2 regions of the Clostridium subterminale genome follow, and region 2 is predicted to be linked to the other one. Evidence: a T-box and tRNA genes for the amino acid it is inferred to sense, from the RefSeq annotation. Region 2 holds a T-box; the other holds one or more tRNA genes.
The links. A T-box is a leader RNA that pairs with one kind of tRNA and senses whether it is charged. The one in region 2 lies ahead of argS (arginine--tRNA ligase), so its partner is inferred to be a tRNA-Arg.
Positions count from the first base shown of each region.

Region 1: it encodes a tRNA-Arg, which carries the amino acid that the T-box ahead of argS (arginine--tRNA ligase) is inferred to sense. The anticodon was not compared.

Region 1 covers NZ_BAAACI010000010.1:7,305-16,499, reverse strand. Annotated here, with positions in the region: gene serS (serine--tRNA ligase) at 51-1,331, shown strand; tRNA gene ABDZ93_RS18220 (tRNA-Ser) at 1,420-1,510, shown strand; tRNA gene ABDZ93_RS18215 (tRNA-Ser) at 1,523-1,613, shown strand; tRNA gene ABDZ93_RS18210 (tRNA-Ser) at 1,675-1,765, shown strand; tRNA gene ABDZ93_RS18205 (tRNA-Ser) at 1,780-1,870, shown strand; tRNA gene ABDZ93_RS18200 (tRNA-Arg) at 2,022-2,096, shown strand; gene ABDZ93_RS18195 (methyl-accepting chemotaxis protein) at 2,364-4,652, shown strand; gene ABDZ93_RS18190 (phosphatidylserine decarboxylase) at 4,669-5,556, opposite strand; gene ABDZ93_RS18185 (pyruvate carboxylase subunit B) at 5,698-7,086, opposite strand; tRNA gene ABDZ93_RS18180 (tRNA-Arg) at 7,384-7,460, shown strand; gene ABDZ93_RS18175 (nucleoside deaminase) at 7,523-7,975, shown strand; gene ABDZ93_RS18170 ((2Fe-2S)-binding protein) at 7,978-8,202, shown strand; gene lgt (prolipoprotein diacylglyceryl transferase) at 8,252-9,028, shown strand; gene ABDZ93_RS18160 (TIGR00266 family protein) at 9,141-9,195, opposite strand, start outside.
Region 2 covers NZ_BAAACI010000001.1:395,870-405,064, reverse strand. Annotated here, with positions in the region: gene carB (carbamoyl-phosphate synthase large subunit) at 1-1,540, opposite strand, end outside; gene ABDZ93_RS02150 (carbamoyl phosphate synthase small subunit) at 1,587-2,636, opposite strand; gene ABDZ93_RS02145 (hypothetical protein) at 2,974-3,144, shown strand; gene ABDZ93_RS02140 (YccF domain-containing protein) at 3,284-3,646, shown strand; gene ABDZ93_RS02135 (DUF1653 domain-containing protein) at 3,682-3,942, shown strand; gene ABDZ93_RS02130 (ABC-F family ATP-binding cassette domain-containing protein) at 4,054-5,634, shown strand; T-box leader at 5,779-6,037, shown strand; gene argS (arginine--tRNA ligase) at 6,120-7,814, shown strand; gene ABDZ93_RS02120 (FeoB-associated Cys-rich membrane protein) at 7,882-8,037, opposite strand; gene feoB (ferrous iron transport protein B) at 8,053-9,195, opposite strand, start outside.

The DNA.
Region 1 (9,195 bases), on a different contig from region 2:
TTTTATTTATATAAAAATATAATTACAAGAAAAGGGTAGGAGGAATAATAATGATAGACTTAAAGAAAATAAGAAATAATCCAGATGAAATTAAAGTTAAAATGGAAAATAGAGGAGAAAGCTTTGATTTATCTCTTATAGATGAAGTTGTAGAGCTTGATCAAAAGAGACGTAATATATTAATTGAAGTAGAGGAATTAAAAAATAAACGAAATATAACTTCAGCAGAAATTCCTAAATTAAAAAAACAAGGTATAGATGTATCAGAAACTATGAAAGAAATGAAACAACTTTCAGATACAATAAAGAATTTTGATGTGGATTTAAATGAAATAGATGAAAGAATAGAATATATAATAATGAGAATACCTAATATACCTCATGATTCAGTTCCAAATGGTAGTGATGATGAGGATAATGTTGAAATTAAAAAGTGGGGAGAGATAAGAAAGTTTGATTTTGATCCTAAAGAACACTGGACTATAGGTACAGAAAATAACTTATTAGATTTTGAAAGAGCAGGTAAAATTACAGGATCTAGATTTACTGTTTACAAGGGGCTTGGAGCAAGATTAGAAAGAGCATTAATAAACTATTTCCTAGATACTCATACTGGTGAAAATGGATATGATGAAATACTTCCTCCATATATGGTTAATAGAAGTAGTATGACTGGAACTGGGCAGTTACCTAAGTTTGAAGAAGATGCTTTTAAAGTTAGTGATACAGATTACTTTTTAATACCAACAGCAGAAGTTCCAGTAACAAATATTTATAGAGATGAAATACTGGAAGGAGATAAACTTCCAATAAAATATGCAGCATATAGTGCATGTTTTAGATCAGAAGCTGGTTCTGCTGGAAGAGATACTAGAGGCTTAATTAGACAACATCAGTTTAACAAAGTAGAGCTAGTTAAATTTACGAAAGAAGAAGAATCATATGATGAACTTAATAAATTGGTTCAGGATGCAGAAAGTGTATTACAAGGGTTAGGACTTCCATATAGAATTGTAAAAATATGCAGAGGAGATTTAGGATTTACTGCTGCTTTAAAGTATGACATAGAAGTCTGGATGCCAAGTTACAATAAGTATGTAGAAATATCAAGTTGTAGTAATTTTGAAGATTTCCAAGCAAGACGTGCTAATATAAAATATAAAGATGATCCCAAAGCTAAACCTAAATTTGTTCATACAGTAAATGGTTCAGGTGTTGCTATAGGAAGAGCTTTAGCTGCAGTCCTTGAGAATTATCAAAATGCAGATGGAAGTGTTACAGTACCAGAGGTATTAAGAACATACATGGGGCGTGAAAAAATAACAAAATAAAAATATATTTTTAGAATTTATATAAAGTTTTTTAAAAATATTGTTGACACAAGGGCTATTTCTTGATAAAATAACCCTTGTAGGAAATGGAGAGATGGTCGAGTTGGTTTAAGGCACCGGTCTTGAAAACCGGCGTACGTGTGAGCGTACCTAGGGTTCGAATCCCTATCTCTCCGCCATATTTTTAAATTGGAGAAATACTCAAGTGGCTGAAGAGGCGCCCCTGCTAAGGGCGTAGGTCGGGTAACCGTCGCGAGGGTTCAAATCCCTCTTTCTCCGCCATTTAAAAATAACCTATAAAAATTAAATAAGTAAAATCATAGTATGATTTTAATAATTCTACGGAGAGATGGTCGAGTTGGTTTAAGGCACCGGTCTTGAAAACCGGCGTACGTGTGAGCGTACCTAGGGTTCGAATCCCTATCTCTCCGCCATTTTTTTATTTTTTGGAGAAATACTCAAGTGGCTGAAGAGGCGCCCCTGCTAAGGGCGTAGGTCGGGCAACCGTCGCGAGGGTTCAAATCCCTCTTTCTCCGCCAAAAATATTAACAAACCTGATTCTTAATGATTTACTTAAGAATCAGGTTTATTGTTTTTTATGATTTAATAAGATGCAACTAAATTAAAAAATAATTATTGAAATCATGAAGATTCTATGTTATTATGTAATAGTTATTTAAATAACCTTTTGGGGTGTTAGTTAAATGGATATAACATACGGCTACGGACCGTATATTGCGGGTTCGATTCCTACACACCCTGCCATATTTAGTCATTGCAAGTAATTTGCAATGACTTTTTTTATAAATATTTACTATTAGATATGATAAATTTCGACTTTAAATATAAAAAATATCATATCTAATAAATATATATCAGATTATATGTATGTAAACTATTATGTGATTTAACTAATTTGATTATAGATAAATATATTTAATATTAGTTACATAATATGTGTAATGTATATATAGTATAAACTCTTGTATACGATAATTATTATATAAATTATTAATATATGGGGGTATATTTATGATTAAAAGGAAGTCTGATAAGACTTTAAAAAAAAGGAAACATAGCTCATTTAATTTAAAAAGTACATCTAAAAATATAAGCAAAAGTATTAAGAATGCATTCAGCAAGATTACAATTAGACATAAAGACTTAATCGGTAAAAAAATTAAAAATAGCAATAAAATAGATAAAGATAAAATTGATGATATAAGTAACAATATAAATAGTATAAAATCAACAGCTAAGGTTTATAAAGAAGGAAAATTACAAGTTGAAGGAACTAGTGTTAAAAGAAAAATATTAATTAGTATGATAGGACTTACCATAGTATCAATGGTAACAACTAGTACAATTATGTACATAAATTCCTCAAAGACGATTTCAAGTCAGAGTATAGAAAATATGGAGGACATAACTACATCATCTATACAAACTATATCTGTTATGATGGATAAAGTGACTAATGAGGCTTTTGCTCTATCAAATTCTAAGGATAATCTTAATGTCTTATTAAATTATGATCAGAAAAAAAATAGTAAAGAAGATGTTAAAAATATAAATGAAAGCTTTAAGTCATATATATCTGCCAATAAGCATGTAGACAGAATATCGTTAGTTAGCACTGCAGGTGATATAGTAGCTGATAGTGAAGAATCTTTAGTTGGATCTAATGAAGTTGATAATTCTTATCATAGTACTAGTTCTAGTGGGGGGAAGTGGATAAGTAATACTATTAAATCTGTTGCAGGGGATAAAGGAGTTTTAGTATTTACGTATCCTGTATTAGATGAAGCTAACTATAGTAAATGTGTAGGATATATAGCATTACATGTATATGCTGAGAGTTTTTCTACTTATATTGAAAATATAAAGATTGGTGAGATAGAAAGCAGTTATGCATATCTTATTGATGAAACTGGAAATATAATTTACCATCCCAATAAAGAGAAAATTGGACAAACAATAGATATCCCTGAAATAAAGGTTATAGTAGATAAGGCTATGAAAGGAAGTAATGTAGAGGTAGGATCTGTAGAATATAAGATAAATGGAAATAAAGTAATGTCATCTTATGGATTAGTTCCTAGAACAAACTGGACTATGGTTATAGATGCTGGTAGTAATGAAATAAGAAAACCGGTAATGGCAATGGTTAAACAAATAGCATTAATAGCATTAGCTATAGTTATTATAGGTTCTATTATAATAATGGTGATGGCCAATGTAATTATAAATCCTATAGTAACGGTTGCAGCTTTGGTTAATAAAACAGCTAAGTTAGATTTAACTAATGATAATTTAGCTATAATTAAGTCTAAGGACGAAATAGGTCTTATATATAGATCTATTATAAATATGAGGGAAGTGTTAAGGGAAGTTGTTGGAGAGATTGCGATAACTACTGAAGTATTAACTAATAATGCTAATATAGTAGAAGAATCTACAGAGTCATTAAAAATTAAAGCTGATGAAACATTATTTGAAACTGAAAGTGTATCTTCTGGTATAGAAGAAACGTCAGCAACTTCTCAAGAAATTGCAGCATCTTCTACTGAAATGATTAAGAGTGTACAGAATATAGCGAATGAAGCACTAGAAGGGTATGAAATAACTAAGGATATTCTTAAGAGAGCTCAGGGCATAAAAGCTAGTGCTATAAAATCTAAAGAAAAATCAAATGATATTTATAATAGTGTAAAAAGTGAGTTAGAAGTGGCTATAACAAGTTCAAAGGAAGTTAAGCAAATTGATAAGTTAGCTGATTCTATACTTAAAATAACTCAACAAACTAATTTATTAGCTCTAAATGCTGCAATAGAAGCGGCTCGTGCAGGAGAGGCAGGAAGAGGATTCTCTGTAGTTGCGGATGAAGTTAGAAAGCTAGCAGAAGAGTCTGGTAAAACAGCAGCAGATATACAAAGAATAGTTAAGATAGTAAATAAATCTGTAGAAGAATTGGCACTAAGTGCAGGACGTATGAGCAATTTCATAGAACAACAAGTAATTAATGATTATGATAAAAATATAGAGCAAGGAGCTTTATACGAAAAAGATGCAGATCAATTCAATAACTTTATGAATGAATTTAGTAGTGAAGCAGCAGTGCTGAATCAAGCTATAGAAGGAATTGTTACTGCTATAGATGAGGTATCAGCAACAGTTACGGAGGGAGCTATGGGAGTATCATCTATATCATCTAAAACTATGGATATAGTAGGAAATATTGAGAGTATAAAGAATACTGCTATTGAAAACAAAGAAAATGCAGATAAATTAAATGATACTACACTTAAGTTTAAATTATAAAAATAGGAGTAAGAATTTAGATTCTTACTCCTATTTTTTCGCCCATATATACAGATGTCTCTACTCCTAAATTACTTTGATAACATATATCATCATCTAATTTTAATATATTTTTCTTTAGTATAACTATAACTGTTGAGCCACCAAACTTAAAATAACCTTTTTCATCTCCACGGTTAATTTTGGATGATGAAGAATAAGTTTGAATAATAGAACCAACAAAGGTAGCTCCTACCTCTATATAGATAACATCGTCAAAATTATCACTTTTTAAAATACTATACTCTCTTTTATTTTCTGACAATACCTTGCTTATATTTTCAAGAGCTACTGGATTAACTGAGTAGTATTTGCCTTTTATAAATGTAGACTTAGAACAAATTCCGGAATCAACAAAGTGAAATCTGTGATAATCAGTTGGACATAATCTAAATATTAGACAAGTACCATTAGAATAATTTTTACTTAAGTCTTCATTTTGGAATAACTCATTAAGGGTATATTTAAATCCTTTAACTGTAAAGCTGGAAGTCTCATCAATTTTTTCTATAGCTAAGAGTTTACCGTCACAGGGAGAAATAAATGATTTTTCATCTTTACAGATATTACGACTGCATTTTGAAAGCTTTCTATAAAAAAAGTCATTAAAAGAGCTATATTCATCTATGTTTTTTTCATATTCATCCATATTTATGTTGAATTTAGCTACAAAGGTTTGTATATATTTTTTACTGAATTTACTATCACAGCCTAATCCATAGAGCTTACTAAAGAATTTTCGACTTGCAATTTCAGGTAGAAAGGTTTTAGCAATAGAGTTACTATACATAAAATTAAGTATACCTCCACCAGCTACATTTTCTTTATAATAGGTCCTCTTTTTTCTATCATAGTACTTTATCATAAAATCATCTCCAGGTTTGCCTTAAATTTAACATAATGATATTATAACAGAAAATATATTATATATATAAATATATCTCCAATTAAGATATAACCATATACCTTAATTGGAGATATTTGAATAAATTTAATATTTTTTTATTTATATTACTTCGCTATTAGTTAGCTTTCTCATATCATCATTAGATGGCTTTTCACTTCTCTTTTTAAAGAACTCTTCAGCTATTTGTGGGAAAGCTAAGTAAGAAAGAACATCTTCTTCACTGGTTGTTATATCTTTGAGTTTTTCTTTTGTCTTTTGGAAAGCTGGTTCTAAAGTATCAGCATATCTTCCTTCAATAGGAGCATCATTTCCAAGAGCTTTTTTAAGAACTTCTTCGTTTATTTTACCAGGAGCTTTACCATATTCTCCTCTGCAATAAGCTTTAACTTCTTTAAGAACCATTTTATATCTTTCACCAGTTAATACATTAACTGTAGCTTGAGTTCCAACCATTTGGCTCATTGGAGTAACAAGTGGAGGGAATCCTAAGTCTTCTCTTACTTTAGGAACTTCTGCAAGAACTGCATCAAGTTTATCAATAGAGTTTTGAGCTTTAAGTTGAGAAATCATATTAGATAACATTCCTCCAGGTATTTGGTTTGTAAGTCCTTCAGGTTGAGGCGTTAATACCTTTGGATCTAGTAATCCAGCTTCTAAAACTTTTGCTCTAACTGGTTTAAAGAAATTATTTATTTGAGTTAATGTATCTACATTAAGACCAGTAGTAAATCCAGCAGTTTTTAGTGCATGATGCATAGATTCTGTTGGAGGCTGAGATGTACCACTAGAGAATGAAGAAATTGAACAGTCAATTCCATCTACACCAGCTTCTGCAGCTTTAAAATAAGCCATTTCAGCAATACCATTTGTGCTATGAGAGTGTAAAAATACTGGAATTTTAACAGTTTCCTTTATACTCTTAACTATGTCATATGCTATAGAAGGCATTATAAGGCCAGCCATATCCTTTATGCAAATAGAGTTTGCTCCCATATTTTCAAGTTGTTTTGCTAGTTTAGTATAGTTTTTAACATCATGGATTGGACTTACAGTATAAACTATAGTTCCTTGTGCATGAGCACCTTGCTTTATAGTTTCATTCATAGCAACTTCTATATTAGCAAAGTCATTTAATGCATCAAATATTCTTATTATATCCATACCGTGGTAAACAGACATTTTAATAAATTCTCTAACAACATCATCTGGATAGTGTTTATATCCTAAAATATTTTGACCTCTTAATAACATTTGAAGAGGAGTTTTAGTAACTATTTTTTTTATGTTCTTTAATCTTTCCCATGGGTCTTCATTTAAATATCTTAAGCAAGAGTCAAAGGTTGCTCCCCCCCAACACTCTAATGAATAATATCCTGCATCATCTAAATCTTTAAGAATAGGTGCAAAATCTTCAAAAGGAAGTCTTGTTGCAATAAGGGATTGATTCGCATCTCTGAGAACTGTTTCGGTTATATTAATCTTCTTCATTATAAAATCACCTCTGAATTTTTTGTTGCAAAATCACAATATATTAGTATTTTAACATAGATTTAAATAAAAATCTGCAATAAATCATTTATTTTTCTGACAAATATATAAAATTATAAATATTTTTATATTATGTGCATATAATCATAAAAATAATATATTCTATAGATATGTTATTTTTAAATAGTATATAGGGATTAATTGATTAACATTAATAGAAAAGATGCGTAGTAAAATATAGAAATTAATCTATTGACGAAGAATAAATATATTATTATAATAAAGATTAGATGATATGCGCCCGTAGCTCAGCAGGATAGAGCATCCCCCTCCTAAGGGGAAGGCCGGAGGTTCGACTCCTCTCGTGCGCACCAGAACTTAGTAAGGCTTGCTTTACTAAGTTTTTTTTATTATATATAATAAAGAGGAGTACATTATGGATAATTATTTTTTACAACAAGCAATTATCGAAGCTAAAATTGCAAAAAGTAAAAATGAAGTTCCTGTAGGAGCAGTAATAGTAAAAAACAATAAAATAATAGCTACAAGTCATAATACAAAGGAGAGTACCAAAGATCCTACTAATCATGCAGAAATAATTGCAATAAAAAAAGCTGCAGAGGGTATAGGAGATTGGAGGCTTAATGAATGTGATATGTATGTAACATTAGAACCATGTCCTATGTGCGCTGGAGCTATTGTTCAAAGTAGAATAAGAAGGTTATATATTGGAACCTTTGATCCTATAGGTGGAGGCTGTGGTTCAGTATTTAACATTACTCAAAGTGAAGATTTAAATCATTGGGTTAATGTTAATTGGCTTTATAATGAAGAATGTAGCAATTTGCTACAAGAGTTTTTTAAAGAAAAGAGAAAGGAGAAAATATAAATATGGATGAACAAGCAAAACAAGAAGCATTAAGGCAGGCAGTATTAGATAAGCATACTAAAGTTTGTATCTGTAGAGTAGTATCTAAAGCTGTTATAAAAAAAGCAATAGCAGATGGAGCTAAATCTTTTGAGGATGTAAAAAAGATAACAGGTGCCGGATCTGGAAGCTGTAAAGGTATGAGATGTAAACATAAGATAGAAGAACTATTAAAAGAATACAAATAATTATTTAAATAGATTATAATGAGATAAAAAGGAGTAAGGAGGGGAATATATGAATCCAGTAGCTATAAATATATTTGGTTTAGATATTATGTGGTATGGAGTTATAATATGTTCAGGTACCATGTTAGCACTTTTGTTAAGTCAGTATACTTGTAAGTTAAAAGGAATAAATTATGATGATGTTTTAACTATATTCTTGATTGCATTTCCAATATCTATAATAGGAGCAAGACTTTATTATGTACTATTTGAGTTTGGATATTATAAAGATAATTTAATGGATATCTTTAATACTAGACAAGGTGGCCTTGCTATTCATGGAGGAATAATTGCAGCTGTTATAGTTGTGTATATATGCACAAAGAGAATGAGAATAAAGTTTCCATCTGCACTAGATATGGCAGCACCATGTATTATATTGGCCCAAGCAATTGGAAGATGGGGAAATTTCTTTAATCAAGAGGCACATGGTGGACCTGTAACAAAAGCTTTTATAAGTAAATTTCCAGAGTTTATTCAAAGAGGTATGCTTATAAATGGAACTTACTATCATCCTACCTTTTTATATGAATCAATTTGGGATTTAGGAGTATTCTTTATATTATTCTATATGTTACACAAAGTTAAAAAGGATGGAGTTGTATTCTTAACTTATATAGGATTATATTCTATGGGAAGATTTTTCATAGAAGGACTTAGAACAGACAGCTTAATGATGTTTGGACTTAGAACAGCTCAAATTGTAAGTATCATAGGAGTACTTATATGTGTTGTGGGATTAATAATAATATATAGGAAAAAGGATAATACAATTACACATATTTAAAAAAATTAAACCTTTTAGATAATAAATATTCATTATCTAAAAGGTTATTTTTTATTTTACACTATAAGTAGATATTTTAAATATACTACTATGAGTTTCAAATTTTATAGAATTAATCTCTCATATTAGTACCACCGGTATTAAGATAAAAAGATAATTTACCAGCT
Region 2 (9,195 bases):
TTCTAAGGGTATATAATTCTATAGGGCTAATATTCATTAAGTCTGCAATACCTTTGTCTGAAAAACCCTTCTTCTTTAACAATTTTAGGTAATCTTTATTTAAATCTTCTAATTTAGCAGTTTTTAAGAATTCTTCTTGTTCTACTATCCATTTTAATTTATTTATAAAGAAAGTATCTATTCCGGTAACTTGTGATAACTTCTCTACTAGATATTTTCTTCTAAGCATTTCAGCTAGATCAAAGATTCTTTCATCATCTGGCACCATTACGCTACTTTTTAGCTGCGATAAAGTTTTTTCTTGAGATGGTTTATGCTCTAACACATATTTTCCTATTTCTAAGGAGCGAATTCCTTTAAGGAAGGCAGCCTCAAAATTAGATCCAATAGCCATGATTTCTCCTGTTGCCATCATTTTAGTTCCTAAGGATTTATTGGCATTTTTAAATTTATCAAAAGGCCATTTTGGTATTTTTACAACTACATAATCAAGAGCTGGCTCAAAGGAAGCCATTGTTTTACCAGTAACGGAGTTTACAATTTCATCTAGGGTATATCCAAGGCCAATTTTTGCAGCTACCTTTGCTATGGGATATCCTGTAGCCTTTGATGCAAGGGCAGATGAACGAGAAACTCTAGGGTTTATCTCAATTACGGCATACTCAAAACTATTAGGATTTAAAGCAAACTGGACATTACATCCTCCAATAATTCCTACTTCATCTATGATTCTCAAGGCTGAAGTTCTAAGCATTTGATATTCTTTATCAGAAAGGGTTTGAGAAGGAGCAACAACTATGGAATCTCCTGTATGAACACCAACAGGGTCTATGTTTTCCATATTACATACAGTTATGCAATTTCCTTTAGAGTCACGCATAACTTCATATTCAACTTCTTTCCATCCCTTAATACTTTTTTCTATAAGCACTTGATTTACAGGACTAAGATAAAGACCGCTTTCTAATATGGTAATTAGCTCTTCTTCAGTATCGGCAATACCACCTCCGGTACCACCTAGGGTATAGGCTGGTCTTACAATTACAGGGTAGCCAATCTTTTTTGCAAAGTTAATTCCAGTATCTACATCATTAACTATGTCTGACTCAATAACTGGCTCATTGATTTTTTCCATTAATGCCTTAAATAAATCTCTGTCTTCACCTTTTTTTATAGACTCTACCGAAGTTCCTATGATTTTAACTCCATATTTATCCAATATACCTTTTTCTTCAAGTTCTATTGTTAGGTTTAGACCTGTTTGTCCACCCATACCAGATAAAATGCTGTCAGGTTTTTCTTTTACTATAATTTTCTCAATAAACTCAGTAGTTAATGGCTCTATATATATTTTATTTGCGACTTCTTTGTCAGTCATTATAGTTGCAGGGTTAGAGTTTATTAGTATGGTTTCTATTCCTTCTTCCATAAGTGCTCTACAAGCCTGGGTTCCAGAATAGTCGAACTCAGCTGATTGCCCTATTACTATTGGACCAGATCCTATTATTAATACTTTTTTTATTTCATTTCTTTTACTCATTGATTATTCCTCCTACATGAAAGCTCACTGTCTTTCTTAATGTAATTTATTTTATTAAGGTTAAAAAATTATCAAATATAACGTTATTTTCTTTAGGCCCTGGTGATGCTTCAGGATGATATTGTACACTTGCTATTGGTAATTCTTTATGCATCATACCTTCTAGGGTGCCATCATTAACACTAATATGAGTGACCTCCATATCAATAGGTAACTTAGAAACATAGTAGCCATGGTTTTGACTAGTTATGTATACTTTATTTGATATAACATCTTTTACTGGGTGATTAGATCCTCTATGACCAAACTTAAGTTTACTAGTTTCTCCGCCAAAGGCCCAAGCTAAAAGTTGATGTCCAAGACAAATACCGCAAGTAGGTTTTACAGTTGCTAATTTTTTTACTTCTTCAACTATATTATCTAGTTTCATAGGGTCTCCAGGACCATTAGATAAGAATATTAGGTCTGGGTTTGAAGAGAGTATTTCTTCAGCCTTTGAGGTAGCTGGAAATACAGTTAGTCTGCAGTTTCTTTCTTTAAAGTTTCTTAAGATATTTGATTTAACTCCAAAATCCATAACAGCAACGTGAGGTCCACTGCCTGGTATCTCATATGCTTCATCAGTAGATACTTTATATACAGCATCATCATTTTCAAATTTTTCTAACTTATCATTTATATCTTCTAAAGATAAGTTTTTAGTTGTTATATAACCCTTCATGGATCCGTAATCTCTTAAGATTTTAGTAAGAGCCCTTGTATCAATACCTTCTAGTCCCAAGATTTTGTTCTCTATAAGGTAGCCATCTAATTCCATCTCACATCTGAAGTTTGAAGGATTATTAGATTTTTCTCTTACAATAAACCCCTTAATTTTTGGAGAAGAAGATTCTAAATCCTCTAAATTAATTCCATAATTTCCAATTAAGGGATAAGTCATTGTTACAATTTGACCATAATAAGATGGATCTGTAAGAGTTTCTTGATACCCAGTCATAGATGTATTAAACACTACTTCTCCCACAGTGTCATCAATGTATCCAAAGGCTTTACCTCTGAATTCCATTCCGTTTTCTAATATAAGTTTTGCTTCAATATTTTTTGTTTTCAAGAAAAACCCTCCAATCAAAATAATTAATGTACAACAAAAAGGACAACAAACAAAGCAAATTATAAGTTGCTCAATTTATCATCCTATGGGTTTCTCTTTAAAATAATTATACTTCTAGCCATTATTCCTGTCTCCCTTCTTGGCCTCTCTGGACCAACTTAAAAGTAGATTTGTCCTTTTGATTTTATAAAAAACTTTTTAAAATGTCAATAATAAAATAAATTTATTAATATAAAAAATAATTTCTAATAATTTTTAAAGCAAATATTTGATGAATAAATCTAATAAAATTACTAACAATAAATTCGGGAGGTGATAACAAATGAGTAACAATAGTTTAAAAGATAATAACTTAAAAAACAATAATAATTTCCAAGGGATGAATTCAAAGGCTGCTGGTAACTATACTAAAGGTGCCGTAGAAAGTTTTGAGAATAAAATTGTCAGTGAAACGAATTACTTAGAGAAAGTAAATAAGAATTTAGATAAATAAGAATATTATAAAAGGAGCTTAGGTAAATTTAATTTTATCTAAGCTTATTTTTATTCTTGTTAAATTTTATTAAATTTCATTGCAATTATACTTAAATTGTATATTATATTAATTATTAGAGCTATTTAAGGAGTATGTTATGAGTTGTTTGGGAAATATTATTTGGTTTGTATTTGGAGGATTAATTGCTAGTATACAATGGTTTTTAACAGGGTTACTATGGTGTATAACAATAGTTGGAATCCCTGTTGGAATGCAATGCTTTAAATTAGCTAAGTTACAATTTGCTCCATTTGGTAAAGAAATTATCACAACCAATGACAGTAGTATGGGATTTTTATTAAATATTCTATGGTTGATATTTGGAGGGTTACCTCTTGTAATAACCAATTTGATTAGTGCATTACTACTCTCTATTACTATAATAGGAATACCTTTTGCAGCACAATCTTTGAAAATGGCCAAGTTATCTTTGGCACCTTTTGGTAAAGAGGTAGTATAAAAATTTCAACTTAATTTAGTGATATTGGAGGAATTATGAGAGATATATCAGAATTCAAAGGTAAAATTTTTAGACATTTTAAGGGGGACTTATATTTATTTGAGGATTTTGTAATAAATTCAGAAACCCAAGAGAAGATGGTACTTTATAGAGCATTATATGGTGAATGTGGACTATTTGTAAGACCATATAATATGTTTATAGAAGAAGTACCAAGAAATAAAGTGAATCCAACAGGACAAAAGTATAGATTTGAAGAAATAACAGTAGAAAGTAAAAATATTCGTAGTAAATAATAGTATAAAGGATGAATCTATGTTATAATGATATTTGTATGTTTTAATGAATAGTTCAAAAGGTTTTACCCAATGGGTAAGACTTTTTTAATGATAATTGGAGGTAACGTTATGATTAGTACTACAGGAGTTAGTTTAAGATACGGAGCACGTAAACTTTTTGAGGATGTTAATATTAAGTTCACAGAAGGAAATTGTTATGGATTAATAGGAGCAAATGGGGCAGGAAAGTCTACATTCCTAAAGATATTAGCAGGAGATATAGAGCCTAATACAGGAGAAGTTAGTATAACCCCAGGTCAAAGGCTAGCAGTTTTAAAGCAAGATCACTTTGCTTATGATGAAGAGGAAGTGTTAAAAACTGTAATAATGGGTCATCCTAGATTAGTTGAAATCATGAATGAAAAAGACGCACTTTATGCTAAAGAGGATTTTAGTGATGAAGATGGAATAAAGGCTTCTGAGCTTGAAGGTGAATTTGCAGACCTTAATGGATGGGAAGCTGAAAGTGAAGCGGCTACATTACTTCAAGGCCTTGGGATAACAGAAGATTTACATTACAAGGCAATGAAGGACTTAAATGGTTCAGAGAAGGTTAAGGTTTTACTTGCACAAGCTTTATTTGGTCATCCAGATATTCTTTTACTTGATGAGCCTACCAACCACTTAGATATTAAATCTATAGCTTGGCTTGAAAACTTTTTAATGGATTTTGAAGGAACTGTTATTGTGGTATCCCACGATAGACACTTCTTAAATAAAGTATGTACAAATATGGCTGATGTAGACTTTGGAAAAATCCAAATGTATGTTGGTAACTATGATTTCTGGTATGAATCAAGTCAGTTAGCACTACAAATGTCTAAGGATCAAAATAAGAAAAAAGAAGAAAAGATAAAAGAACTTCAAAATTTTATAGCTCGTTTTAGTTCTAATGCATCAAAAGCTAAGCAAGCTACTAGTAGAAAGAAACAATTAGATAAATTAACTCTAGATGATATTAAACCATCTTCAAGAAGATATCCTTTTGTTGGATTTAAGGCCGATAGAGAAGCTGGAAATGATTTATTAGTTGTTGAAAATCTATGTAAAACCATTGAAGGTGTTAAGATTCTTGATAATGTAAGCTTTATGATATATAAGAATGATAAAGTGGCATTTTTAGGTGATGGTGTTGCTAAAACTACTCTATTCAAAATATTAATGGGAGAAATGGAGCCAGATAGCGGAAGCTTTAAATGGGGGATAACTACATCTCAATCTTACTTTCCATCTGATAACTCAGAGTTCTTTGATGGTTTTGATTTAAATCTTGTGGACTGGTTAAGACAATTTTCAGAGGAGAAGGCAGAAAGCTTTATAAGAGGATTCCTTGGTAGAATGCTATTCTCGGGAGAAGAAGCATTAAAGCAAGCTTCTGTACTTTCAGGAGGAGAAAAAGTTCGTTGTATGCTATCAAAGATGATGTTAAGTGGAGCTAATGTGTTAATTTTAGATGAGCCAACAAACCACTTAGACCTAGAATCTATAACAGCAGTTAATAATGGACTAATTAACTTTGCTGGAACTATACTATTTACATCTCATGACCATCAGTTTATTAATACAGTTGCAAACAGAATAATAGAAATTATTCCTGGTGGTGTAATTGATAAAAACATGACTTATGATGAGTATCTAGAATTAAAATAGAGCATAGTATGTTAATAAATTATAATAATGTTTGGTTAAATATCATTATGTATAAACTAAATACTTATTAGTATAAATATTAATTTATTTAGTTGACATTTTACCATTATTTATTTATAATACAAATAATATAAAATTTAATATGGAAATTCTATGAAAAGGACAGTACTTTCTTTATTAATTCTTAAAGCGAGTGAAGGTTGGTGTGAGCTTCACAAGAATAAAAGAATCTTATCAAGTAATTGCAAAGAAATTTATTAATAATAAATTAGGAAGAGAACCTTGGAGAAGCTGCCCCAAAAGTTTACTTAGTAGGGTAAGTCGCTGTTGCGTTAAAAATTTATGAGTGGACTTTTATAGAAGTCAATTAGAGTGGTACCACGGTTATATAACCGCCTCTTTCCTATGGAAAGAGGCGGTTTTTTTATATACATTTTGAAGTTTTTATAGAGAAAAGAGATGAAAGAAAAAAAGGAGGATTTATTATGGATTATAAAAATATAATAGCAGAGAATTTATGTAAGCATATAGATATGGAAAAGGAAACAATAGAAAAACTTGTTGAAAACCCACCAAAACCAGAAATGGGGGATTTTGCATTCCCATGTTTTCAATTAGCAAGATCTATGAAGAAAGCACCAAACATGATAGCTCAAGATTTAAAAGCATTACTTGGTAATTTAGATGGATTTGAAAAAATAGATGCCTTTGGACCTTATATAAACTTTTTTGTAGCCAAGAATGATTTTATGAAGGAAATCATTGAAAAAGTATTAAATGAAAAAGAGACTTATGGGAATACAAAAGAGGGAGAAGGCAAAAATGTAATTGTTGAATATTGTTCAGCTAATATTGCTAAGCCGTTCCACGTAGGTCACTTATATACTACCATGATTGGTAACTCTCTTTATAAAATATTTAATTCTCAAGGATATAATGCTATAGGAATAAACCACCTAGGAGACTGGGGAACACAATTTGGTAAACTTATATATGCATATAATCATTGGGGTGATGAGAAGGCTTTAGAGGAAGAACCAATTAAAGAAATGTTAAGGGTTTATGTAAAATTCCATGATGAAGCAGAAAAAAATCCTGCTCTTGATGATGAAGGGAGAAAGCATTTTAAGCTTCTTGAAGATGGTAATGAGGAAGAAGTTAAGCTATGGACTAAATTTAAAGACTTAAGCTTAAAGGAATTTGATAAATTATTTGATATGTTAAATGTTAAATTTGATTCTTTTGCTGGTGAGAGCTTCTACCAAGATAAAATGGATGCTGTTATTGATGAGATTGAATCTAAGGGATTATTAACTGAAAGTAACGGTGCTAAGGTTGTTATGTTAGAGGAACTTAATATTCCACCTTGTATAATAAAAAAGGCAGATGGAGCTACGATATATGCAACTCGTGATTTAGCTGCTATGTTCTATAGAAAGAAAACTTATGATTTCTATAAGAATATATATGTAGTTGCAAAGGATCAATCTCTTCACTTTAAACAAGTATTTAGTACAGTTAAAAAGATGGGGTATGAGTGGGCTGATGATTGTATACATGTACCATTTGGATTAGTTCGTTTCCCAGATAAGAAACTTTCTACAAGAAAAGGTGATGTAGTATTCCTTGAGGATTTATTAAATGAAGCTGTAGTTAAAACAGAAGAAATAATAAATGAGAAAAATCCTACGTTGGAGAGTAAGAAAGAAGTAGCTAAAAAGGTAGGAATTGGAGCAGTTGTCTTTGCTTATCTTAAAAACTCAAGAGAGAGGGACATAATCTTTGATTGGGATGAAATGCTTAGCTTTGAAGGAGAAACTGGGCCATATGTTCAATACACTTATGCTAGAGGAAAGAGTATTTTAAGAAAACTAGGAGAAGGTACTGATGAAGTTGATTATAGTAAACTTACTTCGGAGGAAGAGTTTGAACTAGTAAAAACTTTAGCTGGTTTAAATAATGCTATTAAGCAAGCATTAGATAAATTACAACCAAGTATAGTTACAAGATTTACTATAGATGTTGCTAAAGCTTTTAATAAATTCTATAATTCTATAAATATATCTAATTCACAAGATGAGGTAACAAAGAATACAAGATTAGCTTTAGTTAGAGCTACTCTTCAAGTAATAGAAAATGGATTACATCTCATAGGTCTTGAAACAGTAGACGAAATGTAATAAAGGTTAATATAAAGAAAATCCCTTGGCAATTTATCATTCAAGGGATTTTTCTTTATTTATTATGTTATTTATCATCATCAAGTTTTTTTATTGTATTAACATAACTAGGACACTTAGAGGTACAACTACCACAATTACATCCTTTAGATTTTTTCTTTAAGTTTTTAAAAAGAATAAAGGCTGCTAATACAACAATAACTATAGTTATAAGTATTTCCAAAATATTATCACCTCTTTAAAATATAAGTGAAGCTATATGATATATTCCGAAGGAAAAAATCCATGCCACTATAAATTGATATATAACTGAGAATACAGCAAGTTTTCCACTGAATTCTTTTTTAAATGTAGCTATGACAGAAACACATGGGGTATATAATAAAGTAAATACTAAGAAAGAAATACCGCTGGCTACTGTAAATGTTGCAGCAATGCTTGTAGCTAAATCACCAGTATAAAGTACTCCTAGAGTTCCAATAACTACTTCCTTAGCCATAAGTCCTGTTAATAGTGCTACAGAGTTTTCCCATGTACCAAATCCTAATGGAGCAAAAATTGGAGATATGAAGTTACCTATAGATGCAAGGAAACTTTCATTAATCTCGGCCATTCCACTCATATTAAAGTTTGATAAGAACCATACTAGTACAGATATAGAGAATATTAAAGTCCCAGCCTTTTTTAAGAATCCTTTACCTTTTTCCCAAGTATGAAGCATTAAACTTTTAAATTCAGGAAGTTTATATTCAGGTAATTCTATGATAAAGGGTTCCTCATCTTTTTTAAATAAAGTATTTTTAAATATAAATGCCATTATAAATGCTACTATAAGGCCTAAGAAATATAGCCCAAAAATGACTAAGGATTCATAACCTGCAAAGAGTGCACCAGCAAATAGGGCATATACAGGTAATCTAGCATTACAAGACATAAAAGGAATAATCAGAGCTGTTAACTTTCTATCTTTTTCACTTTCCAAGGTTCTTGCAGACATTATTCCTGGTACTGAACATCCAAAGCCCATTATTAAGGGTATGAAAGCCTTTCCCGAAAGTCCCAATTTCCTCATCAACTTGTCCATAATAAATGCTGTTCTAGCCATATACCCACTATCTTCAAGAAAGCTAATTCCTACAAATAGAGTTAATATGATTGGGAGAAATACAATTACGGAACCAACACCACCAATGATACCATCGATTATTAAAGATTTAAACCAAGGGGATGTATTAGCTAGTGGTATTTCTATTAGAGATACAAACCCTTCATTGACTAGTTTATCAGCTAATTCTTGCAAAGGACCACCAACCCAATCAAAGGTAAATTTAAATATAATAAACATAATTCCTAAAAATATAGGGTAGGCCCAAAACTTATT